Regions from separate parts of the Acidovorax sp. SRB_24 genome, predicted to be linked through region 2. Evidence: riboswitches for the same ligand, from Rfam matches in the RefSeq annotation. Region 2 holds a riboswitch; each other region holds the start of a gene.
The links. A riboswitch is a leader RNA that binds a small molecule or an ion and turns the genes downstream of it on or off. The one in region 2 is predicted to bind thiamine pyrophosphate.

Region 1 (7,191 bases), on a different contig from region 2:
ACGCTGCTGTGGGGCGGTGTCGTGACGCTGCTCATCAGCGGCTCCATGGTGCAGCTGGTGCGCCGCATCATCGCGCGCGTGGCGCTGCCATTGGTGGTGCTGTCGCTCGTGTGGCTGAGCTGGCAGTTCCTGTCGCTGGCGCAGGCACAGGGCCTGGCAGACCTCTGGCAGCGCCGCGGCGAAGGCGGCATGGGCGTGATGCCCGCGCTCGACCTGGTGATCGCCATGCCGATCAGCTGGCTGCCGCTGGTCGCCGACTATGCGCGCCACGGCACCAGCGGCCGCGCGGCGCTGCGCGGCACCTGGGCCGGCTATGCGCTGGCCAACATCTGGTGCTATGCGCTTGGCGTGCTCGTCGCGCTGGTGCTGCCCAGCCAGGACCTGGTGACCGCGCTGCTGCTGGCGCAGGGCGGGCTGATCGCGCTGTCGCTGATCCTCATCGACGAAGTCGACAACGCCTATGGCGACGCCTATTCAGGCGCCGTCTCGGCCCACGCCCTGCGGCCGCGCTGGAGCGTACGCCGCTGGGGCATCGCGATCGCGCTGCTGTGCACGCTGCTGGCGCTGGTGCTGCCGATGCACAGCCTCGAACCCTTCCTGCTGCTGCTCAGCTCGGTCTTCGTGCCGCTGTTTGGCGTGATCCTGGGGCGCCTGGCCTTTGGCGCCAGCGCTGCGGCCTTGCTGGCGCAGGCACGCCAGGCGCATGCCGCGCCGATCGCGCTGTGGCTGGCGGGCATCGCGTTCTACCACCTGGTGCCCCGACTCGCGCCGGCGCTGGGCTCGGCCCTGCCGACGCTCGCGCTGTGCTTCGTGCTGGCCTATGCCACGCGCACCCGGCCCGGCGCCGGCACGCTGGCCGCAGGCGCGCGGCAGGCCTGACAAGCGCGGCCCCGCGTCGGCCCCCCGCGCCCGCGCAGCGCTATTCAAAGATGAGCACTGTGCGCACGCTGGTCCTGGGATTCAGAGCAAAACCCACCTGAAACCCAAGCTGTGCCAGCGCCAGCAGCTCACTTTTTATCGAAAGTGCAGGAACTTCACCGGCAGCGCCCTGTCGGACCGGGCGCATGGATCCCATGCGTTTGTCTCAAAGGAGTGTTGTTCCCGTGCTGTTTCTGTCCCGCCGTCTCTCGCTTTCCGTGGCCGCCCTTGGCCTGGCTGCAGCCGCCGCCTTGTCCAGCCTGCCCGCGGCCGCCGCCGCACGCGCGCAAGAATTCGTCAGCGTGAAGGGCTCCAGCGTGAACGTGCGCGAAACGCCCACGACCCGTTCGGCCACGCTGTGGGAGCTGGCCTCGGGCTACCCGCTGCAGGTCCTGCAGCGCAAGGGCCAGTGGCTGCGGGTGAAGGATTACGAGGCCACGCTGGGCTGGATCCATGCCCCGCTGACCCACAAGGTGCCGCACATGGTGGTCACCGCCCACACGGCAAACCTGCGCGCGGGCCCCGGCCAGCAGCACCGGCGCGTGGGCCAGCTGGACCAGCACGAGGTCGTGAAGACGCTGAAAAAATCGGGCGATTGGGCGCAGGTGCAGCGCGAAGGCGGGCAAAAGGGCTGGATCGCGCGGCGGCTGGCCTGGGGCTGGTAAGCAAAGACCGGGCGGGCTCGCGGGCCCGCCAGCTCAATGGTGCAGCACGCGCTGCGCCACGGGCGCATAGCCGTGGTTCAGCGGCCCGTGCCCGTGCCCGGTGCACACCGCGGCGCCGGCGGCGATCGCGCCCAGGACGTAGGCGCGCGCCTGTTCCACCGCCTGCGGCAGCGGCAGGCCCAGTGCCAGGTGCGCGGCAATGGCCGACGACAGCGTGCAGCCCGTGCCGTGGCCGTTGTGCGTGGCAATGCGCGGCGACTGCAGGCGCAGCCGCCCCCCGCCGGCCAGCGCCAGCACATCGATCACGGTGTCGCCGGGCAGGTGCCCGCCCTTGAGCAGCACGGCCGGCGCGCCCAGCGCCAGCAGCGCGCTGGCCGCATCGTCGAGTGCATCGGCACCGTCGATGGTGCGGCCCAGCAGCAGCGCCGCTTCGTCAAGATTCGGCGTGACGACGGTGGCCAGCGGAAACAGCTCCTCCACCAGCACGCCCACGGTCTCCTGCGACATCAGGCGGTCGCCGCTGGTGGCGACCATGACGGGGTCGAGCACCACCTGCAGCATCTGGTGGCGGGCAATCGCCTTGACGACCACGCGCACCACCTCGGGCGAGTGCAGCATGCCGATCTTGACGGCGTCCACGCCGATGTCCTCAGCCACGGCGTCGATCTGCGCGCGCAGCATGTCGGGCGGAATGCCGTGGATGGCGCGCACGCCCTGCGTGTTCTGCGCGGTGATCGCGCTGATGGCGGTCATGCCGTAGCAGCCCAGCGCGCTGAAGGTCTTGAGGTCGGCCTGGATGCCGGCGCCACCGCCGCTGTCGGAGCCGGCAATCGAGAGCACGCGGACGTAGCGCGCGGGCCTGGCGGCCGGGAGGGTCGTTTGAGTCATGGCAAAAATTATGGCCTATGCGCCACATCAAGACGGGCGCTGGCGGCTTGTGCTGTAATTCTTGCCAGGACGAAACAGGGGTGTCCCGCCAGGCTGGCGCGGACTGAGAAACACCCTGGGGCCGAGCCAACGCAGGCCCCGTTACCCGATCCAGGTCATGCTGGCGTGGGGAGTTTCCAGCACAGGCGCCCGCCCGTTTTGTCCGTGCACCCACACCAACGGACAACGATGATTGCTCACCCTTCCTCTTTTGCGATTCTGGGCGCCGGCCTCATGGGCCGGCTGCTGGCGGTGTCACTGGCGCGTGCCGGCCATGCGGTGGCCGTGTACGAGGCGCAGGACGCCAGCGGCCAGGGCAGCGCCGCGCGCGTGGCGGCCGCCATGCTGGCGCCGCTGGCCGAGTCGGCCGTGACGGAGCCCGGCGTGGTGCGCATGGGCCAGCACGCGCTCACGCGCTGGCCACAGCTGCTGGCAGACCTGCAAGCGCCGGTGTTCTTCCAGCAAAACGGCACGTTGGTGGTCTGGCACCGGCAGGATGCACAGGAGGCGGCGCGCCTGCGCCTGCAGTTCGAGACCACGCACAGCGCGCTGCCGGCACTGCCCGCCATGCAGGCGCTCGACAGCGCCGGCATGGCGCGCCTGGAGCCGGCCCTGGCCGGGCGCTTTGCGCAGGGCATGTACCTGCCCGGCGAAGGCCAGCTCGACAACCGCCAGCTGCTGGACGCGCTGGCGCGCGAGATGGCGCAGCGGGGCGTGGCCGTGCACTGGAACACGCCGCGGGAGCCGGCCGACTTCGCCCCCGGCACGCCGGGCCAGCCCGACTGGCTGCTCGACTGCCGCGGCCTGGGCGCACGCGCGCAGTGGCGCGAGCTGCGCGGTGTGCGCGGCGAGGTCGTGCGCGTGCACGCACCCGAGGTGACGCTGCAACGCCCCACGCGCCTGGTGCACCCGCGCTACCCGATCTACATCGCGCCCAAGCAGGACCACCTGTTCGTGATCGGCGCGACCGAAATCGAGTCCGACGACCTCTCGCCCGCCAGCGTGCGCTCGGCGCTGGAGCTGCTCAGCGCCGCCTACGCCGTGCATTCGGGCTTTGCCGAAGCGCGCATCGTCGAGATCGCCACCCAATGCCGCCCCACCCTGCCCGACAACCTGCCCGCCATCCGCCAGACGGCGGAGCGCGTGCTCGAAGTCAACGGCCTGTACCGGCACGGCTTCATGATCGCGCCCGCCCTGCTCGACGTGGTGCTGGAGCTGCTGCAGACCGGACAATCGCCCCTGGCCAGCGCCTTCGACCTGGCCGTGGATTTACACAGCGCGACGAGCGCCCTCTCTTTGCCATGAACATCACCATCAACCAGACACCGCACCAGCTGCCCGACGGCGCCACGGTGGCCGACGCCCTGGCCGCCATCACGGCGCGGCCGCCGTTCGCGGTCGCCGTCAACACCGTCTTCGTGCCCAGCACCGAGCACGCACGCCACCTGCTGCAGGCGGGCGACCGCGTGGAAGTCATTTCTCCCGTCACCGGCGGCTAGCGCCGCGCATTGCCATGAACACCACCCCTTCTGACGACGCCCTGGTCCTGTACGGCCAGTCCTTCTCCAGCCGCCTGCTGCTGGGCACGGCTCGCTACCCGTCGCCGGCCACGCTCAAGGCCGCGGTGCAGCGCGCCCGCCCGGCCATGGTCACGGCCTCGCTGCGCCGCCAGGGCAGCGGCGATGCGGACGCAGGCCACAACAGCTTTTGGGAGCTGCTGCGCGAGCTCGACGTGCCGGTGCTGCCCAACACCGCGGGCTGCCACAGCGTGCAGGAGGCCATCACCACCTCGCACATGGCGCGCGAGGTGTTCAACACGCCGTGGATCAAGCTCGAAGTGATCGGCGACGACTACACGCTGCAGCCCGACACGCTGAACCTGGTCGCCGCGGCCGAGCAGCTCATCCGCGACGGGTTCTACGTGCTGCCCTACTGCACCGAAGACCTGGTGCTGTGCCAGCGCCTGGTCGACGTCGGCTGCCAGGCCGTCATGCCCTGGGCGGCGCCGATCGGCACCGGGCGCGGCCCCGTCAACCCCTATGCGCTGCAGGTGCTGCGCGAGCGGCTGGCCGTGCCGCTGCTGGTCGATGCGGGCCTGGGCCTGCCCTCGCATGCCTGCCAGGTGATGGAATGGGGCTACGACGGCGTGCTGCTGAATACCGCCGTGGCGCTGGCGCAGGACCCGGTCGCGATGGCCGGCGCCTTTGCCGACGCCGTGCAGGCCGGCCGCAGCGCACGCCGCGCCGGCGCCATGCAGCCACAGCACAGTGCCCAGCCCAGCACGCCGGTGCTGGGCACGCCGTTCTGGCACCACGAGCAGCCCTCGGCCTGAGACCCCAGCCATGATCGACACCGACACCCTGGCCCAGGACATCGTGCGCCACCACACGGGCACGTTCACGCCGAGCACGCCACAGCCCGTCCCGGCATCCGAGGGCACCTCTCCGGTGTACCGCGCGGCGCTGGCGGCCTGCAGCGCTCTCGGCTTCATCGCCGCCGATGCCCGCTGCCTGGCGCGCGCCTGGCAGGCCCGCGCCGAGCGCACAGGCGCTGTCGATGCCGCAACCTGGCCCGATGAGCCCCAAGACTTCGGCCTGCAGGCGCTGCCACAGCAAAACGCCTTCGCCGCGTGCCCGCGGGCGCTCGGCCTGTACGCGGTGCTGCCCGACGCCGCCTGGGTCGGCCGCATGGCGCGCGCCGGCGTGCCGACGGTGCAGCTGCGCTTCAAGAGCGAGGACGCCGCCACCATCGCGCACGAGGTGCAGGCCGCTGTGCACGCGGTGCAGGGCACGGGCGCGCTGCTGTTCATCAACGACCACTGGCAGGCGGCCGTGGCCGCGGGCGCCTATGGCGTACACCTGGGCCAGGAAGACCTCGACGCGATGCGCCCCGAAGACCTGGAGACGCTGGGCCGCGCCGGCCTGCGCCTGGGCGTGAGCACGCATGGCTATGCCGAAATGCTGCGCGCCGATGCCGTGGGGCCGAGCTATGTCGCCATGGGGGCGGTGTTCCCGACCACGCTCAAGCGCATGGCCACGGCCCCGCAGGGCCTGGGCCGGCTCGCCGCCTATGCGCGCCTGATGCAAAGCTACCCGCTGGTGGCGATCGGTGGCATTGGTGCCGAGCATTTCGCGCAGGTGCGGGCCACGAGCGTGGGCTCAATTGCGGTGGTGCGCGCCCTGGTCAATGCGCCCGACCCGGAGGCGGCAGCGGCGCAGCTGCAACGGGCGCTGCACGCGCCGCATTGAATACCCATGAAAACAGCCTCAAACGCTGATCTGGCAAGCGCTTGAAGCTACCAAAAACATAGTCCGCGCTGCAGTGCCGCGATGCGCTCAGCCGGGCTAGCGGTCGCCGAGGTCGAAGCGCGCTTCCACGCGGTCGCTGTGGGCGCCAAAGCCGCGCGGCTGCTCGCGCTGGGGCGGCGGCGTCACCGGCATCGCGGGCAGCTCGCTGCCGGTCAGCGGCGGCAGCGCCCAGTCGTCGGCGCCGGCCGGCTCGCTCAAATCGAGGTCCAAGTCCAGGTCGAGCGGGTCCGGCTGCGGCGCTGCCAGGGGCGCATCCAGGCCGAGGGCGGCATAGCCCGAATCGGACACCAGCTCCAGGTCGTAGTCCATCAGACTGGCGGGCACCGATGGCACGAAGAGCGCCGCAGCCGCGGCCGCCTGCGGAGTCAACCCGTGCGGTTCGGGCGCCGGCAGCGGTTCGGGGGCCGACACCGGCGTAGTGCGGGCCCTTGGCGGCGGCGCGCCGCGGGCCCTCGGTGGCGTGGTGCGGGCAATGGCGTACAGCAGCAGCAGATCGTCGTAGGCGGCCAGGTCGAAGCGCGCGGTGTCGGTGCCCTCGTGGCAAAACAGCAGGCCATCGAGCAGCGCCAGCACGGCGGCATCGCTCCACAGCGCCTCGATCTGCGCCAGTGCCTCGGGCCAGTCCAGCAGCGTGCGGCTGGCGCGGTGGAACACGCCGAACTCGGGAATCTGCGCGTTGAAATAGCGGTGGAACTGGTCACGCAGGCTGTTGAAATCGCCCACGCGGCTGAGCGAGTGGTAGAGCCGCAACAGCTCCAGATAGGCCAGCGGCGAGCTGCGCTCGTTGTCGGCGATGTGCCGCTTCATGACGCCGATGGCCTGGTCGTGCTCGCCCACCGAGACAAAGAACTCGGCCTGCTGCTGCAGGTCGAACAGGTCTTCGGGGTTGACCACCTCCGCCGGCGCCGCCGGGGCGCTGGCGGCCGGCAGCGGCCACGCCCCGGACGAGCCGGTCGCCGCGACCATGCTGCGCGCCAGGCCCATGCGCTCACGGGCCACCGGCGCAGGTTCGGCGGCTGGCGATGCCGGCTCCGGTGCCGCGGACAGGAGCGGCGGCGGCGGTGGCGGTGCGGTGGGCACGGCCCAATCGGCTTCGGCGGCGCTGGCGCTGGACGTCACCAGGCCGCGCCACGCCTGCTCGGCCCGCTGCGCCTGCGCGCGCGCGCGGGTCCACAACAGCCCCAGCACGGCCAGCGCGGCGGCCAGCAGGGCCACGAGGGCGTACACCACACTGGCAGAAAATCGCTCGTCCTGATCGCGGGCCAGACGCTGCTGCAACTCGGCCGCAGCAGCCTGCGCTGCGGCGGCGCGGGTGCGCGCAGCGTCCGCCTCGCCCTGCTGCTGGCGCAGGCGTGCGTTCGCCTCCTGCACCT
Region 2 (11,727 bases):
TTCCTGAACCTGCTGCCCGTGATGGCCGTCGTCACCAACATCGACGCCGACCACATGGAGACCTATGGCCACGACTTTGGCCGGCTCAAGAAGGCCTTTGTCGACTTCCTGCACCGCATGCCGTTCTATGGCACGGCCATTCTGTGCACCGACAACCCGGCCGTGCGCGAGATCGTGCCCCAGGTCACCTGTCCGATCACCAGCTACGGCTTTGCCGAAGACGCGCAGGTGCGCGCCATCAACGTGCGCGCGCAGGCCGGCCAGATGCGCTTCACGGTGCAGCGCAGCAACGGCGTCACGCTGCCCGACCTCGAGGTGGTGCTGAACCTGGCGGGCGAGCACAACGTGCTCAACGCGCTGGCGGCGATCGCCGTCGCGGTGGAGCTGGGCATTTCCGACGATGCCGTGCTGCGCGCGCTCGCCAGCTTCAAGGGCGTGGGCCGGCGCTTCCAGCGCTATGGCGAGGTGCCCGCCAAGGGCGGTGGCCATTTCACGGTGATCGACGACTACGGCCACCACCCGGTAGAGATGGCGGCCACGCTGGCGGCGGCGCGCGGCGCCTTTCCGGGCCAGCGCCTGGTGCTGGCCTTCCAGCCGCACCGCTACACCCGAACGCGCGATTGCTTCGAGGATTTCATCAAGGTGATCGGCAGCGCCGATGCCGTGCTGCTCACCGAGGTCTATGCCGCGGGCGAGGCGCCGGTGGTGGCCGCCGATGGCCGTGCGCTGGCACGGGCCCTGCGGGTGGCCGGCCGCGTGGAGCCGCATTTTGTCGAAAACGTGGCCGATCTGCCCCAGACCATTGCCGACGGCGCGCGCGCCGGCGACGTGGTGCTGTGCATGGGCGCGGGCTCCATCGGCACCGTGGCCGCCAAGGTGGTCGATTTGCTACAAAATAGTGAGCTTGTGGTGTTGGACGGGAGCAGGTTGTGAGTGCATGGAATAAAAAAGTGGAGGCTGCCGCGCTGGGCAAGGTTGCCGTGCTGATGGGGGGAGCCTCGGCCGAGCGCGAGGTGTCGCTGATGTCGGGTGCCGGCGTGCTGCAGGCGCTGCGCGCGCGCGGCGTGGACGCACATGCGTTCGATCCGGCGCACGCCGGGCTCGGCGCGCTGCAGCGCGACGGGTATGCGCGCTGCTTCATTGCGCTGCACGGCCGCCACGGCGAAGACGGCACGGTGCAGGGCGCGCTCGAACTCATGGGCATTCCGTACACCGGCCCCGGCGTGCTGGCGTCGAGCATTGCCATGGACAAGATCATGACCAAGCGCCTGTGGCGCGCCGACGGACTACCTACGCCCGACTGGCGCCTGGTGGCCAGCAGCGAAGAGACGCTGCAGGCGCTGCAGGCGCTGGGTGCACCGATGATCGTCAAGCCCTCGCGCGAGGGCTCGACCCTGGGCCTGACGAAGGTCACCACGCCCGAGGAATGCGCGCAGGCCTACCTGCTTGCCTCGCGTTACGACCCCGAGGTGCTGTGCGAGCAGTTCATCGAGGGCGACGAGACCACCTGCCCGGTGCTGGGCGTCGGTGCCAGCGCGCACGCGCTGCCCGTGATCCGCATCGTGGCGCCGCAGGGCAACTACGACTACCAGAACAAGTATTTCACCGACGACACGCAGTACCACTGCCCGAGCGGCCTGCCCGATGCCGAGGAGCGCGAGATCCAGCGCATCGTGGTGCAGGCATTCCGCTCGCTGGGCTGCCGCGGTTGGGCACGGGCCGACATCATGGTCCGGGCCAGCGACCGCCAGCCCTTCCTGCTGGAGATCAACACCTCGCCCGGCATGACCGGGCACTCGCTCGTGCCGATGTCCGCGCGTGCCGCGGGCATCAGCTACGAAGACCTGTGCCTGCAGCTGCTGGCCGGCGCCACGCTCGACAACCCGCAGGGCGCATGCCCCGTGGCCACGCAAGGAACGCCTGCATGACCGACTCGCTGCCCGCGCCGCTGGACGTCAAGCTCATGAACCTGACCGCATCGGTCCTGTTCGTGGCTTGCGCGGGCCTGGCGCTGGCAGCCAGCGCGTGGTGGCTGCTGCGCCACCCGGCGTTTTCGATCGGGCGCATCGTCGTGCAGGGCGAGCTGGTGCACAACAACGCCGTGACGCTGCGCGCCAATGTGACGCCGCAACTCGTCGGCAACTTCTTCACCATCCACCTGGGCGCTGCGCGCGAGGTTTTTGAGCAGGTGCCCTGGGTGCGCAGTGCCCAGGTGCGGCGCGAGTTTCCGCGCACGCTGCGCGTGGTGCTGCAGGAGCACCACGCCGTGGCGCACTGGGGCCCGGAGTCGGGCTCGACCCTGCTCAACAGCCAGGGCGAGGTGTTCGATGCCGGCGGCGACGCGGACCAGGACGATCTGCCGCGGCTCAATGGCCCGGCCGACCATTCCACCCAGGTGCTGGCCATGTACCAGCAGCTGCTGCCCGCGTTCGGGCCACTGGGACTCGAGTTGGAGGGGCTGGAGATGTCCAGCCGGGGCGGCTGGCGCGCGACGCTCGACAGCGGCGCGGTGGTGGAATTGGGAGGGGGCACCCCCGAGGAAGTGGCGCAGCGCACGCAACGTTTTGTGCGCACGCTCACGCAGGTGGCGGCGCAGTACAAGCGCCGCGCGGATGCCCTGGAGTCGGCCGACCTGCGCCACACCGGAGGTTACGCCCTGCGCTTGCGCGGCGTGACCACGGTGGTGCAGGGCGCCACGCCGGCAAAACGCCGGTAGAGCGGCACAGAAAAACGAAGGGCAGACACGCATATGGCAAGAGAATACAAAGATGTGGTGGTGGGGCTGGACATCGGCACGGCCAAGATCATGGCCGTCGTCGCCGAGGTTCTGCCCAACGGCGAGCTCAAGCTCGCCGGCCTGGGGGTGGCGCCCAGCAATGGCCTCAAGCGCGGCGTGGTCGTGAACATCGACGCCACCGTGCAGAGCATCCAGCAGGCGCTGAAAGAGGCCGAGCTCATGGCCGACTGCAAGATCCAGCGCGTCTACACCGGCATCACCGGCAGCCACATCCGCGGCCTCAATTCGAGCGGCATGGTGGCCGTGAAGGACAAGGAGGTCACCGCTGCCGACGTGGCGCGCGTGGTCGAGACCGCCAAGGCCATCAACATCTCCAGCGACCAGCGCCTGCTGCTGGTCGAGCCGCAGGAGTTCGTGATCGACGGGCAGGATGTCAAAGAGCCCATCGGCATGAGCGGCATCCGCCTGGAAGCCAAGATCCACATCGTCACCGGCGCGCAGAGCGCGGCCGAGAACATCATCAAATGCGTACGCCGCTGCGGACTGGAGGTCGAGCAGCTGCTGCTCAATCCGCTCGCATCGAGCCAGGCCGTGCTGACCGACGACGAGCGCGAGCTCGGCGTGGCCCTGGTCGACATTGGCGCCGGAACCACCGATGTGGCGATCTTCACGGGCGGCGCGATCCGCCACACGGCGGTGATCCCGATCGCAGGCGACCTCATCACCAGCGACATCGCGATGGCGCTGCGCACGCCCACCAAGGACGCCGAAGACATCAAGGTCGAGAGCGGCTATGCCAAGCAGTTGCTGGCCGACCCCGAGGCGCAGGTCGAAGTGCCGGGCCTGGGCGACCGCGGCCCGCGCATGCTCAGCAAGCAGGCGCTCGCGGGCGTGATCGAGCCGCGCGTCGAAGAGATCTTCTCGCTGGTGCAGCAGGTCATCCGCGAGTCGGGTTACGAGGAAGTGCTGTCGTCGGGCATCGTGCTCACGGGCGGCAGCGTGGTCATGCCGGGCATGGTGGAACTGGGCGAGGACATTTTCCTCAAGCCCGTGCGCCGCGGCATCCCCAAGTATTCGAGCGCCCTGTCCGACATGGTGGCCCAGCCGCGGGCCGCCACGGTGATGGGGCAACTCGAAGAGGCGCGCCTGGCGCGCATGCGCGGATTCAAGGTGGCGCAAAAAAGCGGCTCCGTGAAAACCGCTTTTGGCCGGTTCAAGGACTTCATCGTGGGGAACTTCTGACCATGCCCAAACCGATCTGGGTCGTGCGTCCCCACCCTCCGCCGCGCGTGCGCTGGCGCGGCGCCGGTCCGCCGCGCGTGCACCGAAGTTGTTTGATTGTTTCCCAATTCACCATTGCTTTTCCGTCAGTAACAGGAGCTCCAACATGTCCATCGAAATGATCGAAGCCGAAGAATTCAACCAGGGCACCCAGATCAAGGTGATCGGTGTGGGCGGGGGCGGCAGCAACGCCGTCGAGCACATGATTGCGCGCGCCGTGCAGGGTGTGGAGTTCGTCAGTGCCAACACCGACGCCCAGGCGCTCACGCGCAGCTCCGCGCACCGCGTCATCCAGCTGGGCCAGAGCGGCCTGGGCGCGGGCAGCAAGCCCGAAAAAGGCCGCGAAGCCGCGGAAGCGGCCGTCGAAGACATCCGCAGCGCCATCCAGGGCGCCCACATGCTGTTCATCACCGCCGGCATGGGCGGCGGCACCGGCACCGGCGCCGCGCCGGTGATTGCGCGCGTGGCCAAGGAGATGGGCATCCTCACCGTCGGCGTGGTCACCAAGCCCTTCGACTGGGAGGGCGGGCGCCGCATGACCAACGCCGACAACGGCCTGGCCGAGCTCGAGGCCAATGTTGACTCGCTGATCGTGGTGCTCAACGAGAAGCTGCTCGATGTGCTGGGCGACGACATCACCCAGGACGAAGCCTTTGCGCACGCCAACGACGTGCTCAAGAACGCCGTGGGCGGCATCGCCGAAATCATCAACGAGTACGGCCATGTGAACGTCGACTTCGAAGACGTGCGCACCGTGATGGGCGAGCCCGGCAAGGCCATGATGGGAACGGCCACCGCCAGCGGCCCCGACCGCGCGCGCATTGCCGCCGAACAGGCCGTAGCCTGCCCGCTGCTCGAAGGCATCGACCTGTCGGGTGCCAAGGGCGTGCTGGTATTGGTGACCGCCGCCAAGGGCAACCTGAAACTGAGCGAATCGCGCCTGGCCATGAGCACCATCAACGCCTACGCCTCGCCCGACGCGCATGTCATCTACGGCGCCGCCTACGACGACAGCCTGGGCGAGGAGATCCGCGTCACCGTGGTGGCCACCGGCCTCTCGCGCCACAATGCGCGCCGCCAGTCGATGCAGGTGGTGCAGGGCAGCCTGCGCACCGGCACCGACAACCTGGCCTACCAGGTGCCGGTGGCGGGCGCGGCCATGGGCACGACGGTGCTGGGTTCTGCGGGCGGCACGAGCCAGACCGATTACGGCAGCATGGCCGTGCCCAGCGTCTGGCGCACCAACCGCACGCAGGCTGCGGCGCGCGTGGACGCCCTGTCGTCGGGCGGCATGGACGACCTGGAGATTCCAGCGTTCCTGCGCAAGCAGGCCGATTGAGCGGGAAGCCGCGGCGCGGCCCGCGCTGGCACCGCGCCCCATCCTCCATCGCGGCGATAAATCCAGGGCGTGCGTGCACTGCAGCAAAGTGCCGCCTTCGCACCTAAAATCCCTGCATGCTTCAGCAACGTACTCTCAAGGCGCTCACCCGTGCGGTGGGCGTGGGCCTGCACAGCGGCCAACGCGTGGAGCTCACCCTGCGCCCCGCGCAGCCTGACACCGGCATCGTGTTCCGCCGTGTGGACCTGCCCGAACCGGTGGACATTCCGATCTCGGCCCTGGCCGTCACCGACACGCGCATGGCCTCGACGATCTCTGCGGGCGGCGCCAAGGTGCACACCGTCGAGCACCTGATGTCGGCCTGCGCGGGCCTGGGCCTGGACAACCTGTACGTGGACATCACCGCCGAAGAGGTTCCCATCCTCGATGGCTCGTCGGCGTCGTTCGTCTTCCTGCTGCAAAGCGCCGGCATCGCGCTGCAGAACGCCCCCAAGAAATTTATCCGGGTCAAGCGCCCGGTGCAGATCCGCCAGGGCGAGGGGGCATCCGCGAAATGGGCGCGGCTCGACCCTTACCACGGCTTCAAGCTGCGCTTCGAGATCGACTTTTCCCACCCCGCGGTGGACTCGACCGGCCAGTGCGTCGAGTTTGACCTGGGGCAGGGCAACTACAGCCGCGACATCGCGCGCGCGCGCACCTTCGGCTTCACGCGCGACGTCGAGATGATGCGCGCCAGCGGGCTCGCCCTGGGCGGTGGCCTCGACAACGCCATCGTCATGGACGACTACAAGGTGCTCAATGCCGACGGCTTGCGCTATGACGACGAATTCGTCAAGCACAAGATCCTCGACGCGATGGGCGATCTCTACCTCATCGGCAAGCCGCTGTTGGCCGCCTACAGCGCGTTTCGTTCGGGTCATGCGCTCAACAACCTGCTGCTGCGCGAGCTGCTCGCCCAGCCCGACGCCTGGGAACTGGTGAGCTTCGACAACGAGCGCCTGGCCCCCCCGGGCTTTGCCCAGCCGGCGCGCGCCTGGTAAGCGCACAGGGCCCGCTGCCATGCTGCTGTTCCGCTGGGCCGTCCTGCTGCTGTTGCTCGCGGCGGCGGTGTGCTTTGCGTTCTATGCCGGCACCGGCCAGCCGCGCTACAAGCGCCTGGGTTTTGTCGTCCTCAAGTGGACGCTGATCGCCGCCTTTGTCTTCTTTGCGGTGCTGATCGCCGAGCGCGTTCTCTGACGCGGGCGCGCTCTGCATAGCCCTATACTCGCGGCTGCTCCGGGGTGTGCTGACGCACTGAGATGGGGGCGGTCTGAAGTCCAGACTGGCCCGCGAACCCGACGAACTTGATCCGGTTGATACCGGCGTAAGAAGAGCCGATCTTTCTGTCCTGCTACTTTTGACGGCAGGCGGACCTTGCCCCTGGCGCTGCCACCGGGGGGGCGAGCACAGGTCCACTCCGGAGCACATCCCTGCCATCCACCGGAGACCGACCATGAACGCCACCGACCCCCTTGCCCTCGAGACATTCGCCCGCTTGCTGGAGGATGCCCGTGCGCCCTTTCCGGCCTCGCGCAAGGCCTACGTGCCCGGCCAGCTGCACGCCGACCTGCGCGTTCCCGTGCGCGACATCCTGCTGACCAACGGCGAGCAGGTCAGCGTCTACGACACGTCGGGCCCTTACACCGACCCCGATGTCGCCATCGACGTGCGGCGCGGCCTGGCCAGCGTGCGCGGCGCCTGGATCGCAGCGCGGGGCGACGTCGAGCGCTACGCAGGCCGCGCGCCCGCGGCGATCGATGATGGCCAAAGGAGCGAGGACGCCGCGCGCCTGGCGCAGCTGCGCGCCGAGGCCGCCGCACTGCAGCGCCAGCCCCTGCGCGCGCGCAGCGGCGCCAACGTCACGCAGATGCACTACGCGAAGAAAGGCATCGTCACGCCCGAGATGGAATACGTGGCGATCCGCGAGAACGGCAAGCGCGAGTGGATGGCGCAGTACATGGCGGACGCCGGCCGCGAGCAGCGCCTGATGGGCAACCCGATGGGCGCGAGCATCCCCCAGATCATCACGCCCGAATTCGTGCGCGACGAAGTGGCGCGCGGGCGCGCCATCATTCCAGCCAACATCAACCACCCCGAGGTCGAGCCCATGGCCATCGGGCGCAACTTCAAGGTCAAGATCAACGCCAACATCGGCAATTCGGCCGTCACGTCCAGCATCGAGGAAGAGGTCGAGAAGCTGGTCTGGGCGATCCGCTGGGGCGCAGACAACGTGATGGACCTGTCCACCGGCAAGGCCATCCACACCACGCGCGACTGGATCGTGCGCAATGCGCCCGTGCCGATCGGCACCGTGCCGATCTACCAGGCGCTCGAAAAGGTGGGCGGCGTGGCCGAGGACCTGACCTGGGCCATCTTCCGAGACACGCTGGTCGAGCAGGCGGAGCAGGGCGTGGACTACTTCACCATCCACGCCGGCGTGCGCCTGGCTTACATCCAGCTCACGGCGCAGCGGCGCACCGGCATCGTCTCGCGCGGCGGCTCGATCATGGCCAAGTGGTGCATGGCGCACCACCGCGAGAGCTTTCTGTACGAGCATTTTGAGGACATCTGCGACATCATGAAGGCGTACGACGTGAGCTTCTCGCTGGGCGACGGACTGCGGCCGGGCTGCGCGAGCGACGCCAACGACGCGGCGCAGTTTGCCGAACTGCACACGCTGGGCGAGCTCACGCAGACCGCCTGGAAGCACGACGTGCAGACCATGATCGAAGGCCCGGGACACGTGCCCATGCACATGATCCAGGCCAACATGACCGAGCAGCTCAACACCTGCCACGGGGCGCCGTTCTACACCCTGGGCCCGCTGACCATCGACATCGCCCCCGGCTACGACCACATCGCCAGCGCCATCGGCGCGGCCATGATCGGCTGGATGGGTACGGCCATGCTGTGCTACGTGACTCCCAAAGAGCACCTGGGCCTGCCCGACCGCGACGACGTCAAGCAGGGCATCATTGCCTACAAGATCGCCGCGCACGCGGCCGACGTGGCCAAGGGCCACCCTGGCGCGCGCGCGCGCGACGATGCGCTCAGCCAGGCGCGCTTCGACTTCCGCTGGGAAGACCAGTTCAACCTGGGCCTGGACCCCGACACCGCCCGCGCATTCCACGACGAGACCCTGCCCAAGGATGCCTCGAAGGTGGCGCACTTCTGTTCGATGTGCGGCCCCAAGTTCTGCTCCATGAAGATCACGCAGGAGGTGCGCGAATTCGCCGCACGGGGCCTGCAGGAAAAAGCGGTGGAATTCCGCGGCACGGGCGGTGAGTTGTACGTGCCGATCCAGCCCGTGGCCTGATGTCAGGCCGCGTGCCGCTGCGCCAGCCGCAGCGGCGCGCGCGGGGCTGCCGTCTGTGGCGCCGTGCCGGGTGCGGTTTGGTCCACCGGGCCGGGCGCATCCTGGCCCGGCAGCACGAACCGGCTGATCAGGGCCGCCAACTCCTGGGCCTGGCTGCGCAGGCTGGCGGATGCGGCGGCCGATTCCTCGACCAGTGACGCGTTCTCCTGCGTCATCTGGTCGAGCCGGGATACGGCAGTGTTGATCTGCGCGATCTCGTGGTTCTGCACGGCGGTGGCCGAGGTGATTTCGCCCATGCGGCGTGCCGCGTCCTGCACGGCACCGACGATGCGCTCCATGGTGCTGCCCGCCACGCCCGCCAGGCTGGCGCCGGCCTCGGCGCGTTCGACCGATGCGGTGATCAGTGCCTTGATTTCTTGCGCCGCCGCCGCCGAGCGCGTGGCCAGGCTGCGCACCTCGGCCGCGACCACGGCGAAGCCCCGCCCCTGTACGCCGGCGCGCGCGGCCTCGACCGCGGCATTGAGCGCCAGGATGTTGGTCTGAAAGGCGATGGAGTCGATCACGCCGATGATGTCCACGATCTTGCGCGAGGACTGGTGGATGCCTTCCATGGTGCCCACCACCTGGGCCACCACGCTGCCGCCCTCTTGCGCCACCACGGTCGCGGCGTTGGCCATGGCCTGCGCATGGTGGGCCGATTCGGCCGACTGCACGACATGGTGGGTCAGCTGCTCCAGCGCGGCAGCGGTCTGCTGCAGGCTGGTGGCTGTCTCTTCGGTGCGGCCCGACAGTTCGCTGTTGCCGCTGGCGATGTCCGAGGCGGCCGCACTGATGTTCTGCGCCGAGCCCCGCACCTGCCGCACCAGCGCACGCAAGGCGTGCTGCATCACCTCCAGAGACCCCAGCATGCGGCCGGCCTCGTCGCGCCCATGGCCTGCAATGTCGTGGCGCAGGTCCAGGCTGGCCACGCGGTCGGCGGTGGTGCCAGCCAGAGCGATCGGGCGGGTGATGCTGCGCACTAGCCACAGCGCGAGCAGCGTGCCCAGCGCCAGCGCCAGGGCGCTGAAGGCGATCAGCACCAGCCGGGCCACTTCGCCCAGCCTGGCGACCTCGCGCGCACGCGCATCGATGGCATCGCGCTGTGCCTGCGTCAGCGTGCCCAGCGCCGACAGCAGCGCGTTCGACGACGGCAGGAAATGTTCGGCATAGACCTTGCGGATGCGCTCGGTCAGGCCCGAGTCGCGCGCCGCCACCAGCGCGGAGCGGGCCACCGCGAAATCCTTGCCGGCGGTGCGGATGCCTGCGAGGAGCTGCTGGTGCTCGGCCGCCTGCAGCCTGTCGGCCAAGGCGCTGAGCCGCCCGTCATAGAGCTGCTGCGTCGCGGCAATGTCCGCGCCCAGGGTATCGCCCACCTCGGGCTCTGAACTCAAGGCGATGGCCTTGTAGCGCTCCGAATTGATGGCCTGGTAGCGGTAGGCATCGGCCACCAGCCGCTCGGCCGCGACGCTGTGCTCCACCATGTGCTGCGTGGAGCGCTGGATGCGCTGCAGCGACCAGATGCCAAAGGCCGAGCCCAGCAGCGCGAGCGCCATGGTCGCGAAGAAGACGGCCAGCAATCTGCTGGCCAGCGAGCCGCGCGAAGCGGTGGCAGGGGAGGGAACGGAGGGGGTGGACGAAAGCATAGGAGAAGGAAGGGGTGCTGCCCGCGCGAGCGGCCAGTGCCGCGCGCAAGACATGTACCTGGGGCCAGCGGCCCCGAGCCCTGTGGACTGTGCCGGTTGTTTGTGACAATTTGCTGTCAATCCCTGGGCAATGCGCGTGCCGTGAACACTGACTCCATGCCGGTGAATACCCTGCGGCTGCTCAAGCGGAAGACGCATACAGTTACTTTTCGTTCGCGCCGTGGGGCGCCAGGACATGGATGCGCGCGCTTCCCGCATGTCGGCGCTGATCGGCGGCGCGCTGCTGCTGGCGCTGGCGGTGCTGGTTGCACTCACCTTGTTCAGCGTGCGCTCCATCACGCGTTCGCTGTCGCAGGCGCGCGACCTGGCCGAGCGCATTGCCGGCGGCGACCTGTCCCAAGAGGTGCGGGCGACGAACCACGACGAGGTTGGCCAGCTGGTGATGGCCATGGAGCGCATGCAGGACGCGCTGCGCACGCTGGTGCGCCAGGTGCAGGACGCCGCGGGCAACATTGCCGCGTCCAGCGGCCAGGTTGCCACCGGCAACCAGGACCTGGGCCAGCGCACCGAGCAGACCGCCGCCAACCTGCAGGAGGCCGCCTCGTCGATGGAGCTGCTCACCGGCACCGTGCGCCACAACGCCGAGTCATCGCACCATGCGCGCGACTTCGCCACCTCGGCCGCCACCGTGGCCGAGCGCGGCGGCAGCGTGGTCGCCCAGGTGGTGACGACCATGGAGCAGATCACTGCCAGCTCGCGCCACATCGGCGACATCACGGGCGTGATCGACTCGATCGCCTTCCAGACCAACATCCTGGCGCTCAACGCGGCCGTCGAGGCCGCGCGCGCGGGCGAACAGGGCCGCGGCTTCGCCGTGGTGGCCAGCGAAGTGCGCAGCCTCGCGCAGCGCTCGGCCGAGGCCGCGCGGGAGATCAAGGCACTGATCGGCACCTCGGTCGGCCGGGTGAAAGACGGCGCCCGCTTGGTGGGCGAGGCCGGGCAGACCATGGGCGAGATCGTGAGCAGCGTGCGCCGCGTCTCGGGCATCATCGGCGAGATCACCGCCTCGGCGGCCGAGCAGAGCGAGAGCATCGACCAGATCGGCCAGTCGGTGCGCCAGCTCGACCAGATGACGCAGCAAAATGCCGCGCTCGTCGAAGAGTCCACCGCCGCCTCCGCATCGCTGCGCGAGCAGGCCGGCCAGCTCACACGGGCCGTGGGCCAGTTCAAGCTCGATGGCGGCAGCGCCGCCGCGCCGCAGGGCGGCCCACGCGCGGCGCCTGTCGCCGCCGGGCTACGCGCCTGGGCGTGGCCGCCGCCGCGCTGCGTTGAT
Region 3 (11,727 bases), on a different contig from region 2:
CCACCAGATGCTGCAGGTGGTGCTCGACCCCGTCATGGTCGCCACCAGCGGCGACCGCCTGATGTCGCAGGAGACCGTGGGCGTGCTGGTGGAGGAGCTGTTTCCGCTGGCCACCGTCGTCACGCCGAATCTTGACGAAGCGGCGCTGCTGCTGGGCCGCACCATCGACGGTGCCGATGCACTCGACGATGCGGCCAGCGCGCTGCTGGCGCTGGGCGCGCCGGCCGTGCTGCTCAAGGGCGGGCACCTGCCCGGCGACACCGTGATCGATGTGCTGGCGCTGGCCGGCGGGGGGCGGCTGCGCCTGCAGTCGCCGCGCATTGCCACGCACAACGGCCACGGCACGGGCTGCACGCTGTCGTCGGCCATTGCCGCGCACCTGGCACTGGGCCTGCCGCTGCCGCAGGCGGTGGAACAGGCGCGCGCCTACGTCCTGGGCGCGATCGCCGCCGGCGCCGCGGTGTGCACCGGGCACGGGCACGGGCCGCTGAACCACGGCTATGCGCCCGTGGCGCAGCGCGTGCTGCACCATTGAGCTGGCGGGCCCGCGAGCCCGCCCGGTCTTTGCTTACCAGCCCCAGGCCAGCCGCCGCGCGATCCAGCCCTTTTGCCCGCCTTCGCGCTGCACCTGCGCCCAATCGCCCGATTTTTTCAGCGTCTTCACGACCTCGTGCTGGTCCAGCTGGCCCACGCGCCGGTGCTGCTGGCCGGGGCCCGCGCGCAGGTTTGCCGTGTGGGCGGTGACCACCATGTGCGGCACCTTGTGGGTCAGCGGGGCATGGATCCAGCCCAGCGTGGCCTCGTAATCCTTCACCCGCAGCCACTGGCCCTTGCGCTGCAGGACCTGCAGCGGGTAGCCCGAGGCCAGCTCCCACAGCGTGGCCGAACGGGTCGTGGGCGTTTCGCGCACGTTCACGCTGGAGCCCTTCACGCTGACGAATTCTTGCGCGCGTGCGGCGGCGGCCGCGGGCAGGCTGGACAAGGCGGCGGCTGCAGCCAGGCCAAGGGCGGCCACGGAAAGCGAGAGACGGCGGGACAGAAACAGCACGGGAACAACACTCCTTTGAGACAAACGCATGGGATCCATGCGCCCGGTCCGACAGGGCGCTGCCGGTGAAGTTCCTGCACTTTCGATAAAAAGTGAGCTGCTGGCGCTGGCACAGCTTGGGTTTCAGGTGGGTTTTGCTCTGAATCCCAGGACCAGCGTGCGCACAGTGCTCATCTTTGAATAGCGCTGCGCGGGCGCGGGGGGCCGACGCGGGGCCGCGCTTGTCAGGCCTGCCGCGCGCCTGCGGCCAGCGTGCCGGCGCCGGGCCGGGTGCGCGTGGCATAGGCCAGCACGAAGCACAGCGCGAGCGTCGGCAGGGCCGAGCCCAGCGCCGGCGCGAGTCGGGGCACCAGGTGGTAGAACGCGATGCCCGCCAGCCACAGCGCGATCGGCGCGGCATGCGCCTGGCGTGCCTGCGCCAGCAAGGCCGCAGCGCTGGCGCCAAAGGCCAGGCGCCCCAGGATCACGCCAAACAGCGGCACGAAGACCGAGCTGAGCAGCAGCAGGAAGGGTTCGAGGCTGTGCATCGGCAGCACCAGCGCCAGCAGCGTGCACAGCAGCGCGATCGCGATGCCCCAGCGGCGTACGCTCCAGCGCGGCCGCAGGGCGTGGGCCGAGACGGCGCCTGAATAGGCGTCGCCATAGGCGTTGTCGACTTCGTCGATGAGGATCAGCGACAGCGCGATCAGCCCGCCCTGCGCCAGCAGCAGCGCGGTCACCAGGTCCTGGCTGGGCAGCACCAGCGCGACGAGCACGCCAAGCGCATAGCACCAGATGTTGGCCAGCGCATAGCCGGCCCAGGTGCCGCGCAGCGCCGCGCGGCCGCTGGTGCCGTGGCGCGCATAGTCGGCGACCAGCGGCAGCCAGCTGATCGGCATGGCGATCACCAGGTCGAGCGCGGGCATCACGCCCATGCCGCCTTCGCCGCGGCGCTGCCAGAGGTCTGCCAGGCCCTGTGCCTGCGCCAGCGACAGGAACTGCCAGCTCAGCCACACGAGCGACAGCACCACCAATGGCAGCGCCACGCGCGCGATGATGCGGCGCACCAGCTGCACCATGGAGCCGCTGATGAGCAGCGTCACGACACCGCCCCACAGCAGCGTGGCGAGCACCGGCCAGTGGGGCGCCAGCAGGCTGCCCGACTGGCGGCCGATGGCGACGGTGGCGTCGCGCATCACCACCAGTTCGAAGGTGCCCCAGCCGATCAGCTGCACGATGTTGAGCACGATGGGCAGGCGCGCGAACGCGCGGCCGTACACCGCGTGCATCAGCCCGGCGCTGGCCAGGCCGCTGTCGCAGCCGATCTTGGCCACCCAGCCGAGCAGGCCGGCGCCGAGCAGCGAGCCGAACACGATGGCCAGCAGCGCGTCTTGCGTGCCCATGGCGGGCATCAGGTAGGCGCCCACCTGCATCACCAGCAGGCCTACGCCCAGGCTGAACCACAGCGAGGCGTGGTCGTGCCACTGGAACACGCGCCGGTCGGCGGAAATGGGGGCCAGCGCCTCGTTGGCGGGGGTGGCGGGCTGTGTCATGAAAAGGCTCCGTGCGGTGCGCGCGCGGGGCGGGCCAAGGGCACGGCGGCCCGTGGGCGGGGCGGTGCTGTGCGGCCGGCTTCCCTGCGCGAGGATGATCTCAACAGGTTCAAAGGGACTTTCTCAGCCGCCCGGTCCTCGAAAGATCCCGGCGACACCCCCAGCGGTCGTGTCCGGCAAGCCACCGGACACGGCGCGATTGTAGGGGTGCCCCGGATGTCCTGCTGCGCGCGGGGCCGTTCACGCGCGGGCCCGCCGCCCGGCCTTCAGCGGGGCGCCAGGCGGATGGCGCCGTCGAGGCGAATCACTTCACCGTTGAGCATGTCGTTTTCGAAGATATGCCGCACCAGCTTGGCGTAGTCCTGCGGCGTGCCCAGGCGGCTCGGGAAGGGCACGCCGGCGGCCAGCGCATCCTGCACCTCCTGCGGCATGCCAAACAGCATCGGCGTGCCGAAGATGCCGGGGGCAATCGTCATGTTGCGGATGCCGCTGCGGGCCAGGTCGCGGGCGATGGGCAGGGTCATGCCGACGATGCCGCCCTTGGAGGCGCTGTAGGCGGCCTGGCCGATCTGCCCGTCGTAGGCGGCGACGCTGGCGGTGGAAATCAGCACGCCGCGCTCGCCCGTGGCTTCGGGTTCGTTCTGGGACATCGCTTCGGCCGCCAGGCGGATCATGTTGAAGCTGCCGACCAGGTTCACCGCGATGGTCTTGCTGAACGCGGCCAGGCTGTGGGCGCCGTTCTTGCCCACGGTCTTTTCGGCCGGGGCGACGCCGGCGCAGTTGACCAGGCCCATCAGCTTGCCCAGGGACACGGCCTGCGCCACCACGGCCTGGCCGTCGGCTTCGCTGCTGACGTCGCAGCGCACGAAGGCGCCGCCAATGTCCTGGGCCACCGCCGCGCCCTTGTCCGCCTGCATGTCCGCGATGACGACCTTGCCGCCCTGCGCGGCCAGCATGCGTGCCGTGCCTTCGCCCAGGCCCGATGCGCCGCCGGTCACGATGAATACCTTGCCCTGAATGTCCATGCCGTATCTCCAGTGAATGACGTTGACGTAAACGTAAATTATGGCGGATGCGGCACGCGAAAAAAAGCCCGGCAGGGCCGGGCGCGGGGAGGGGTGCAGGGCTTATTTGAAGCCGACGCGGTCCAGCATCTGCTGCACCTTGGTCATGTTGGCGCCCACGGCGCTGATCGGGATGGTCTCGCTCTTGAACGGCTTGCCGCCGGTCATGGCCTTGAGCGCGGGGTTGGCGATGTCCACGCCCTTGGCGGCGGGCCATTCGTTGTTGCCGTTGGCAAAATAGTTCTGCGCTTCAGGGCTCGCGAGGTACTCCATGAACTTGATTGCGTTGGCGCGGTGCTTGGCGTACTTGGCGACGGCGCCGCCCGCGATGTTCAAGTGCGTGCCCCACGACTGCTGGTTCGGAAACACCACGCCGACCTTGTTGGCCACGGCAATGTCTTCGGGTTTGTCCGAGCGCATCAGGCGCGCCAGGTAGTAGCTGTTGGTCACGCCGATCTGGCATTCACCCGACGCCACGGCCTTGATCTGGTCGGTGTCGCCGCCCTTGGGGTCGCGCGCCAGGTTGGCCACCATGCCCTTGAGCCACTCCTGCGTCTTTTGCTCGCCCATGTGCTCGGTAACGGCGCCAAACAGGCTCAGGTTGTAGGGGTGCGAGCCCGAGCGGATGCACAGCTTGCCCTTGTTCTTCGGGTCGCCCAGCTCCTCGTAGGTGTCCACGTCCTCGGGGTTCATCTTGACCTTGTTGTAGACGATGACGCGCGCGCGGGTCGACAGGCCGAACCACGAAATGCCGCCGTCTGCGGCCGGCAGGCTGCGCAGGTTGGCCGGGATGGCGTCTTCGAGCACCTTGGACCTGATCGGCTGGAACAGCCCGTCGACCTCGCCGCGGTACAGGCGCGCCGCGTCGACCAGCAGGATCACATCGGCGGGGGAGGCCGAGCCCTCGGCCTTCAGGCGTGCCAGGATCCCGGCATCGTCGGCATCGACGCGGTTGATCTTGATGCCCGTGGCTTGGGTGAAGCCGCTGTAGAGCGCTTCATCGGTGGCGTAGTGGCGTGCCGAATAGAGGTTGACGACGTTCTCTTGGGCCTGCACGAAACCGCTGGCTGCGAGCAGGAAACAGGCTGCTGCGGCAGCCGTGGAGATTTTTTTCATGGGAAGGGCGAAGGAGGAATGGTAACGGGTGCAATGGTAAAGCAAACGCGAACCATTCGCAATACTGCCTGCGCGGTTGTGTTTTTTCGGCGGCACCCGGTCCCTGGGTCGCGCAAAAAAAAGCCCGGTCGAGACCGGGCTTGAACGAATCCCTGAAACCCGTGTTTCGAGAGGATCCGAGGAGACAACTGGGGTCCCGGCGGCGCCGGGACAGTGTTCGCATTATCAGGGTAATCCCTGCTTTGTGTCCAGCGCCTTGTGGCTGGACAGGCGCATGGCTCAGCGCTGCTTGCGGGCACCCGCAGCCGACTTGGCTGCGTCGGCGGCCGTGGTGGCCACGGCGTTGAAGTTGGCTTCAGCGGCGTCGGTGGCCTGCTTGACGGCCTTTTGCACCGATTCGAACGCGTTGTTGGCGGCCGACACGGCGCTCTTCATCACGGCCACGGCCGTTTCCGAGCCGGCGGGTGCGTTCTTCGACGCCGAGTCCACCAGGGTGGCGAAGTTCTTCTGCACTTCGGCGGTCTGCGACTCGACGGCCTTGCTGAATTCACCGCCGGTGCCCGAGGCGATGTCGTACAGGTGGCGGCTGTAGGAAGCTGCCTTCTCGGCCAGGGGCTGGAACAGGCCGGCCTGCAGGGCGATCAGTTCTTGTGCGTCCTTGACGCTGAGCACGGCCTGGGCGTGGCTGGCGGCCTCGTTCAGTGCGGCGCGCGAAGCGGTCACGTTCAGTTCGACCAGCTTTTCCACGCCTTCAAAGGCTTTGCTGGTCAGACCAAACAGGGTTTCGATGTTGGCTTTGTGTGCGGCCAGGATTTGTTCAGCGGTCAGGGACATGTGAGATCTCCAAAAGAAAGGAAAAGTCGAAAGCGACTGTGGTTCACAAATATCTGCGCTGGCATGCTTTCCGGGCCATGTTGCAGTGCAGCATAGTGCGGATTCTAGGGGCGACGGTGGCCGACACGCAAGCACTTTTTGTTGCGTTGCAACAAATTACGTTTTCTGTCCTTTGTTACGTCAAAACGACGGACTGCGGTCCCTTGCCGGAGGGCCTGTTGCCGCGCTGGCAAAATCCACGGCCATGAACACGACAGCGACCCCGGCGCGCCCTGCGCCCCAGCCGCGCAGCGCCTACGCCGCCTTTCGCCCCATCAGCACGCGCTGGGCCGACAACGATGTGTATGGGCATGTGAACAACGTCGTCTATTACAGCTGGTTCGACACCGCGGTGAACGCCCACCTGATCGAGCAGGGCGCGCTCGACATCCACGCGGGCCGGACCATCGGGCTGGTGGTCGAGACGCAGTGCAACTACTTTGCCCCGCTCGCCTTTCCGCAAACGGTGGAAGCGGGCATCCGCGTGGCGCGCCTGGGCAGCACGAGCGTGCGCTATGAAGTGGGGCTGTTCGCCCAGGGCGAGGCGCTGACGGCGGCGGCCGGGCATTTCATCCATGTGTACGTGGACCGCGCCACGCGCCGGCCCGCCGCGCTGTCACCGCGCCTGCACGGCGTGTTGCAGGCGCTGGTGCTGCCGGGCTGATATTTTGCTCTGGTATCAGGAGCTGCCAGCACATTCTGGGTATGCGCTCAAGCCGGTTTTGACCATATTTTTTTCGCAGCGGGCAGGGCGCGTTGCGATTGGCCTGGCGTGTCCGGGCCATGGCCTACACTTTCGCGTTGCCCGCGGCCGACGCGGCCAGGCGCTCGGGGCGCTGGCAGCGCATGCTGTGGCGCGGTACGCCGCGCCGGCCTGCCGTCCACAGCCCATTTCCGTGCGCCTGTTTTCAATATAACGAGGGAGACCCACGCATGAAGCATTTCCGCTGGCTGCTCATGGCCACACTGTCGGCCTTGCCCGGCCTGGCGCTGGCCGCCGACATCGATGGCAGCCGCCTGGCCCTGTGGTGGGGCGTGCCGTTTGCCGGCGTTCTGCTGTCGATCGCGCTTCTGCCGCTGCTGGCACCCATTTTCTGGCACCACCATTACGGCAAGGTGGTGGCGGGCTGGGCGCTGGCCTTTCTGCTGCCGTTTGCCGCGGTCTTCGGCCCGGCGGCGGCCGGCGCGAGCCTGGTGCATGCGCTGCTGGCCGAATACATTCCGTTCGTGATCCTGCTGACGGCGCTGTTCACGGTGGCGGGCGGCATCTACATCCGCGGCAACCTGCAGGGCAGCCCCGGGCTCAATACCGCCATCCTGGCCATCGGCGCCGTGCTGGCCAGCTTCATGGGCACGACCGGGGCGTCGATGCTGCTGATCCGCCCGCTGATCCGCGCCAACGACCAGCGCAAGCATTGCGCGCACGTGGTGATCTTTTTCATCTTCATCGTCTCCAACGCCGGCGGCTCGCTGACGCCGCTGGGCGACCCGCCGCTGTTCCTGGGCTTCCTCAAGGGCGTCGACTTCTTCTGGACCGTGGCCCACATCTTCCAGGAGACGCTGTTCCTGGTCGGCGTGCTGCTGGCGCTGTTCTATGCGCTCGACACCTGGTACTTCCGCCGCGAAGGCCAGGGCGGCGGGCAGCGCCGCGACCCGACGCCCGACACGCGCACGATCGGCTTCGATGGCAAGGTCAACTTCGCGCTGCTGGGCGTGGTGGTGGCGCTGGTGCTGCTCAGCGGTTTCTGGAAGTCGCCCGTGGTGTTCGACGTCGCGGGCACGCCCGTCGGCCTGCCGGGCCTGGTGCGTGACGTGGGCTTGGTCATCGTCACGCTGGTGTCGCTGTGGCTCACGCCCGCGCAGGTGCATGCCGACAACCAGTTCGGCTGGGGGCCCATGCAGGAAGTGGCCAAGCTGTTCGCCGGCATCTTTCTGACCATCATTCCGGTCATCGCCATGCTCAAGGCCGGCGTGGGCGGGCCCTTTGGCGCCATCGTCGCAGCCGTCACGCGCCCCGATGGCGCGCCCGATCCGGCGATGTACTTCTGGGCGTCGGGGCTGCTGTCCTCGTTCCTCGACAACGCGCCGACCTACCTGGTGTTCTTCAACACCGCCGGCGGCAATCCGGCCGAGCTCATGACCACGCTGGCGCCCACGCTAGCCGCCATCTCGGCGGGCGCCGTGTTCATGGGCGCCAATACCTACATAGGCAACGCGCCCAACCTGATGGTCAAGGCCATCGCCGAGGACCGCGGCGTCAAGATGCCGAGCTTCTTCGGCTACATGCTGTGGTCCTGCGGCATCCTGGTGCCGCTGTTCATCCTGATGACCTTCGTCTGGTTCCGCTGAAACTGAAAGAAAGCCCGCCATGAACAAACCCCGCATCCTGATCGCCCGTGCGATCTTTCCCGAAGTGGTCGAGCGGCTCGCGCAGCACTTCGAAGTCGAAGCCAATCCCGAGGACGCCCTCTGGTCGCCACAGGAGCTGGCCGAACGCCTGGCCGACAAGGATGGCGCCCTCACCACCGGCAGCCAGCGCATCGACTCCGAACTGATCGCCGCCTGCCCGCGCCTGAAGATCGCGGCCAACATGGCCGTGGGCTACAACAACTTCGACGTCGAGGCCATGACCGCCGCGGGCGTGCAGGGCACCAACACGCCCGATGTGCTGACCGAGACCACGGCCGACTTCGGCTTCGCGCTGCTCATGGCGACCGCGCGGCGCATGGCCGAGTCCGAGCATTACCTGCGCGCCGGGAAATGGAACAAATGGAGCTACGACATGTTCGCCGGCACCGAAGTGCACGGCAGCACGCTGGGCATCATCGGCATGGGCCGCATCGGCCAGGGCATTGCCAAGCGCGGCGCGCACGGCTTCGGCATGGACGTGGTCTACCACAACCGCTCGCAGCTCTCGCCCGAACTCGAGGCCGAGTGCAAGGCCCGCTATGTCGGCAAGGAAGAGCTGCTGCGCAGCGCCGACCACGTGGTACTGGTGCTGCCCTACACCGCCGAGTCGCACCACACCATCGGTGCGGCCGAGCTGGCGCTGATGAAGCCCACGGCCACGCTGGTCAACATCGCGCGCGGCGGCATCGTGGACGACGCGGCCCTGGCGCACGCGCTGCGCACGCGCCAGATCGCGGCGGCCGGGCTCGATGTGTTCGAGGGCGAGCCCAGCGTGCACCCCGACCTGCTCACGGTGCCTAACGTCGTGCTGACGCCGCACATCGCCAGCGCCACCGTGGCCACGCGCTTGGCGATGGCCAACCTGGCCGCCGAAAACCTGATCGCGTTCTTTGACGGGCGCGGCGCGCTCACCCCCGTGAACCGCGTCGGCGACTGAATTGCATAATTGGCAGTCAAATATGCCTCCAGCCCTTATGGGGCATGCGTTGACAGCTATTGAAACAAGAGTGAACTGCCTTTGACTACCGACACCCTCGTTCTCGCCGCCCTGCTGCTGCTCGTGGTCGTTCTGCTGGCGCTGCTGCTGTGGCGCCGCCCGCGCGTGGAACTGCCGCCCGAATGGGGAGCGCGCCTGCAGGCCCTGGAAGCCACGGCCCAGTCCACCCAGCTGGCGGTGGCCAAGAACGACGGCGCGCTCGACGGCATGGGCCAGCAGCTGCGCGGCTCCACGCAGGCCATGCAGGGCACGCTCGATTCGCTGCGCCATGCGGTGGACGAGCGCCTGGCGCAGGCGGTGGCCGAGTCGCGCACCGGGCGTGCCGAGCTGTCGGACACCCTGGCGGGCTTTCGCACCGAGCTGATGCAGACCACGGCGGCGCTGGCGGCCGAGAGCGTGAAGTCGCGCCAGGCCATGGCCGAGAGCACGCAGCTATTCGAGCAGCGCATCCAGGAGCGCTTCGAGGCGCTCACGGGCGCCACGCGGCAGACGCTCGACTCGCTCAAGGGCGACATCCAGAGCCAGCTCGGCACCATGTCCACGGCGCTCAAGGACCAGCTCGAAGGCAACGGCCACCAGATCAAGAACCAGTTCTCGGTGCTGCAGGACGCGGTCTCGCAGCAGCTCGCCGGGCTGGTGCAGGGCAGCCAGCACAACGCCGAGCAGCTGCGCACGGCGCTCAACGAGCGCCTGGCCGCCATCCAGGCCGACAACTCGACCAAACTCGAAGAAATGCGCCGCACGGTGGACGAAAAGCTGCACGCCACGCTCGAGCAGCGCCTGGGCGAGTCGTTCAAGCTGGTCAGCGACCGGCTCGAACAGGTGCACAAGGGCCTGGGCGAGATGCAGACGCTGGCCGGCAGCGTCGGCGACCTCAAGCGCGTGATGACCAACGTGAAGATGCGCGGCACCTGGGGCGAGCTGCAGCTGGGCGCCATCATCGAGAACGTGCTCACGCCCGGCCAGTACGCGCGCAACGTCAAGACCGTGCCGGGCAGCGATGAGCTGGTCGAGTTCGCGATCCGCCTGCCGGGCCAGAGCGACGAGCAGCCGGTGTGGCTGCCGATCGATTCCAAGTACCCGGTGGAGCAGTACCAGCGCCTGATGGACGCGCACGACACGGCCGACAAGTCGGCCATTGCGTCGGCCGGCAATGCGTTCGAGACCTCGATCAAGCTCGAAGCGCGCAAGATCTATGGCAAATACGTCTCGCCCCCGCACACCACCGACTTCGCCGTGCTCTACCTGCCCACCGAAGGGCTGTTCGCCGAAGTCATGCGCCGCCCCGGCCTGGTCGAGGCGGTGCAGAACGACTGCCGCATGATGATCACGGGCCCGGCCAACCTGGCGGCCATGCTCAGCAGCCTGCAGATGGGTTTCAAGACGCTGGCGATCGAGAAGCGCTCGTCCGAAGTCTGGAACATGCTGGGCCAGGTCAAGACCGAGTTCGCCAAGTTCGGCGACGTGGTCGAGGCCACCAAGAAGTCGATCGACGCGGCCGCCAAGAAGTTTGACGAGGTGGGGGTGCGCACGCGCGCCATCCAGCGGCGCTTGCGCGACGTGCAGGCCCTTCCGGCCCCTGAAGAGGGCGGGCTGCTGGTCGCCGCGCCCGAAACGGCCATGCCGGCCGCGCCTTCGCCGAGCGAAGGCGAGTGACATGAACGCCGCGCTGGCCCGTCTGATCGCGGGACAGGTCTGCGTGCATGCCTGCATGGCCGGCATGCGCATGGCTGCGCCGCTGCTGGCGCTGCGCGCGGGCTACAGCGCAGCGGCCGTGGGCGTGCTGCTGGCGCTGTTTGCGCTGACCCAGGTGTTCTTGGCGCTGCCCGCGGGGCGCTATGCCGACCGCCATGGACTGCGCCGTCCGGTGGGCTTTTGCGTGGTGGCGGCCGCCAGCGGCGCGGGGCTCGCGCTGGCATTTCCGGTGTTCGAGGTGCTGTGCGCGGCGGCCTTGCTCACGGGCGGCGCCACGGGTGCGGCCACGATCGCGCTGCAGCGCCACGTCGGCCGGGCCGCCCACAGCGCCACGCAACTCAAGCAGGTGTTCAGTTGGCTGGCGATCGGACCGGCCATCTCCAACTTCATCGGCCCCTTCTTTGCCGGCCTGATGATCGACCATGCGGGCAGCGCCGCCGGCAGCCTCGGCGGCTTTCGCTGGGCGTTCGCGCTGCTGGCGGTGCTGCCGCTGGCCACCTGGTTCTGGGTGCGCCACACGGTGGAGCTGCCGCCCGTGATCGCCGCCACGGGCGGGCCGCAGCAGCGCGTGTGGGACCTGTTGCGCGAGCCGCGCTTTCGCCGCCTGATGCTGGTCAACTGGGTGCTGTCGTCCTGCTGGGACGTGCACACCTTCGTCGTGCCGCTGCTGGGCTACGAGCGGGCACTGAGCGCGTCGGTCATCGGCACCATCCTGGGGGCCTTCGCCATTGCCGCGGCGCTGGTGCGCATGGCGATGCCGCTGGTGGCGCAGTGGCTGCGCGAATGGGCGGTGATCGCCGGCGCCATGGTCGCCACCGCGGCGTTGTTTGCGGTCTATCCGCTGCTGACCACGGCCTGGTCGATGGGCCTGTGCTCGGTGCTGCTGGGCCTGTCGCTGGGCTCGGTGCAGCCGATGATCATGAGCATGCTGCACCAGATCACGCCCGAGCAGCGGCACGGCGAGGCCCTGGGCCTGCGCCTCATGGCCATCAA

Region 1: another riboswitch for thiamine pyrophosphate. It lies ahead of B2J89_RS06935 (FAD-dependent oxidoreductase); the one in region 2 lies ahead of thiC (phosphomethylpyrimidine synthase ThiC).
Region 3: another riboswitch for thiamine pyrophosphate. It lies ahead of B2J89_RS06450 (cytosine permease); the one in region 2 lies ahead of thiC (phosphomethylpyrimidine synthase ThiC).

What each region holds. Positions count from the first base shown of each region.
Region 1 covers NZ_MWOM01000013.1:84,616-91,806, forward strand. The annotation lists gene B2J89_RS06920 (cytosine permease) at 1-879, shown strand, start outside; gene B2J89_RS06925 (SH3 domain-containing protein) at 1,137-1,583, shown strand; gene thiD (bifunctional hydroxymethylpyrimidine kinase/phosphomethylpyrimidine kinase) at 1,617-2,471, opposite strand; TPP riboswitch at 2,538-2,660, shown strand; gene B2J89_RS06935 (FAD-dependent oxidoreductase) at 2,700-3,815, shown strand; gene thiS (sulfur carrier protein ThiS) at 3,812-4,009, shown strand; gene B2J89_RS06945 (thiazole synthase) at 4,024-4,842, shown strand; gene B2J89_RS06950 (thiamine phosphate synthase) at 4,853-5,758, shown strand; partial or broken gene B2J89_RS06955 (hypothetical protein) at 5,855-7,191, opposite strand, start outside.
Region 2 covers NZ_MWOM01000008.1:56,310-68,036, forward strand. The annotation lists gene murC (UDP-N-acetylmuramate--L-alanine ligase) at 1-933, shown strand, start outside; gene B2J89_RS04445 (D-alanine--D-alanine ligase) at 930-1,928, shown strand; gene B2J89_RS04450 (cell division protein FtsQ/DivIB) at 1,925-2,716, shown strand; gene ftsA (cell division protein FtsA) at 2,750-3,979, shown strand; gene ftsZ (cell division protein FtsZ) at 4,125-5,357, shown strand; gene lpxC (UDP-3-O-acyl-N-acetylglucosamine deacetylase) at 5,474-6,397, shown strand; gene B2J89_RS04470 (hypothetical protein) at 6,417-6,593, shown strand; TPP riboswitch at 6,624-6,744, shown strand; gene thiC (phosphomethylpyrimidine synthase ThiC) at 6,850-8,712, shown strand; gene B2J89_RS04480 (methyl-accepting chemotaxis protein) at 8,715-10,394, opposite strand; partial or broken gene B2J89_RS23185 (methyl-accepting chemotaxis protein) at 10,621-11,694, shown strand.
Region 3 covers NZ_MWOM01000012.1:75,048-86,774, reverse strand. The annotation lists gene thiD (bifunctional hydroxymethylpyrimidine kinase/phosphomethylpyrimidine kinase) at 1-535, shown strand, start outside; gene B2J89_RS06455 (SH3 domain-containing protein) at 569-1,015, opposite strand; gene B2J89_RS06450 (cytosine permease) at 1,273-2,580, opposite strand; TPP riboswitch at 2,645-2,752, opposite strand; gene B2J89_RS06445 (3-hydroxyacyl-CoA dehydrogenase) at 2,847-3,605, opposite strand; gene B2J89_RS06440 (extracellular solute-binding protein) at 3,708-4,760, opposite strand; gene B2J89_RS06435 (phasin family protein) at 5,040-5,594, opposite strand; gene B2J89_RS06430 (thioesterase family protein) at 5,839-6,297, shown strand; gene B2J89_RS06425 (sodium:proton antiporter) at 6,567-7,982, shown strand; gene B2J89_RS06420 (D-glycerate dehydrogenase) at 8,002-8,979, shown strand; gene rmuC (DNA recombination protein RmuC) at 9,061-10,695, shown strand; gene B2J89_RS06410 (MFS transporter) at 10,697-11,727, shown strand, end outside.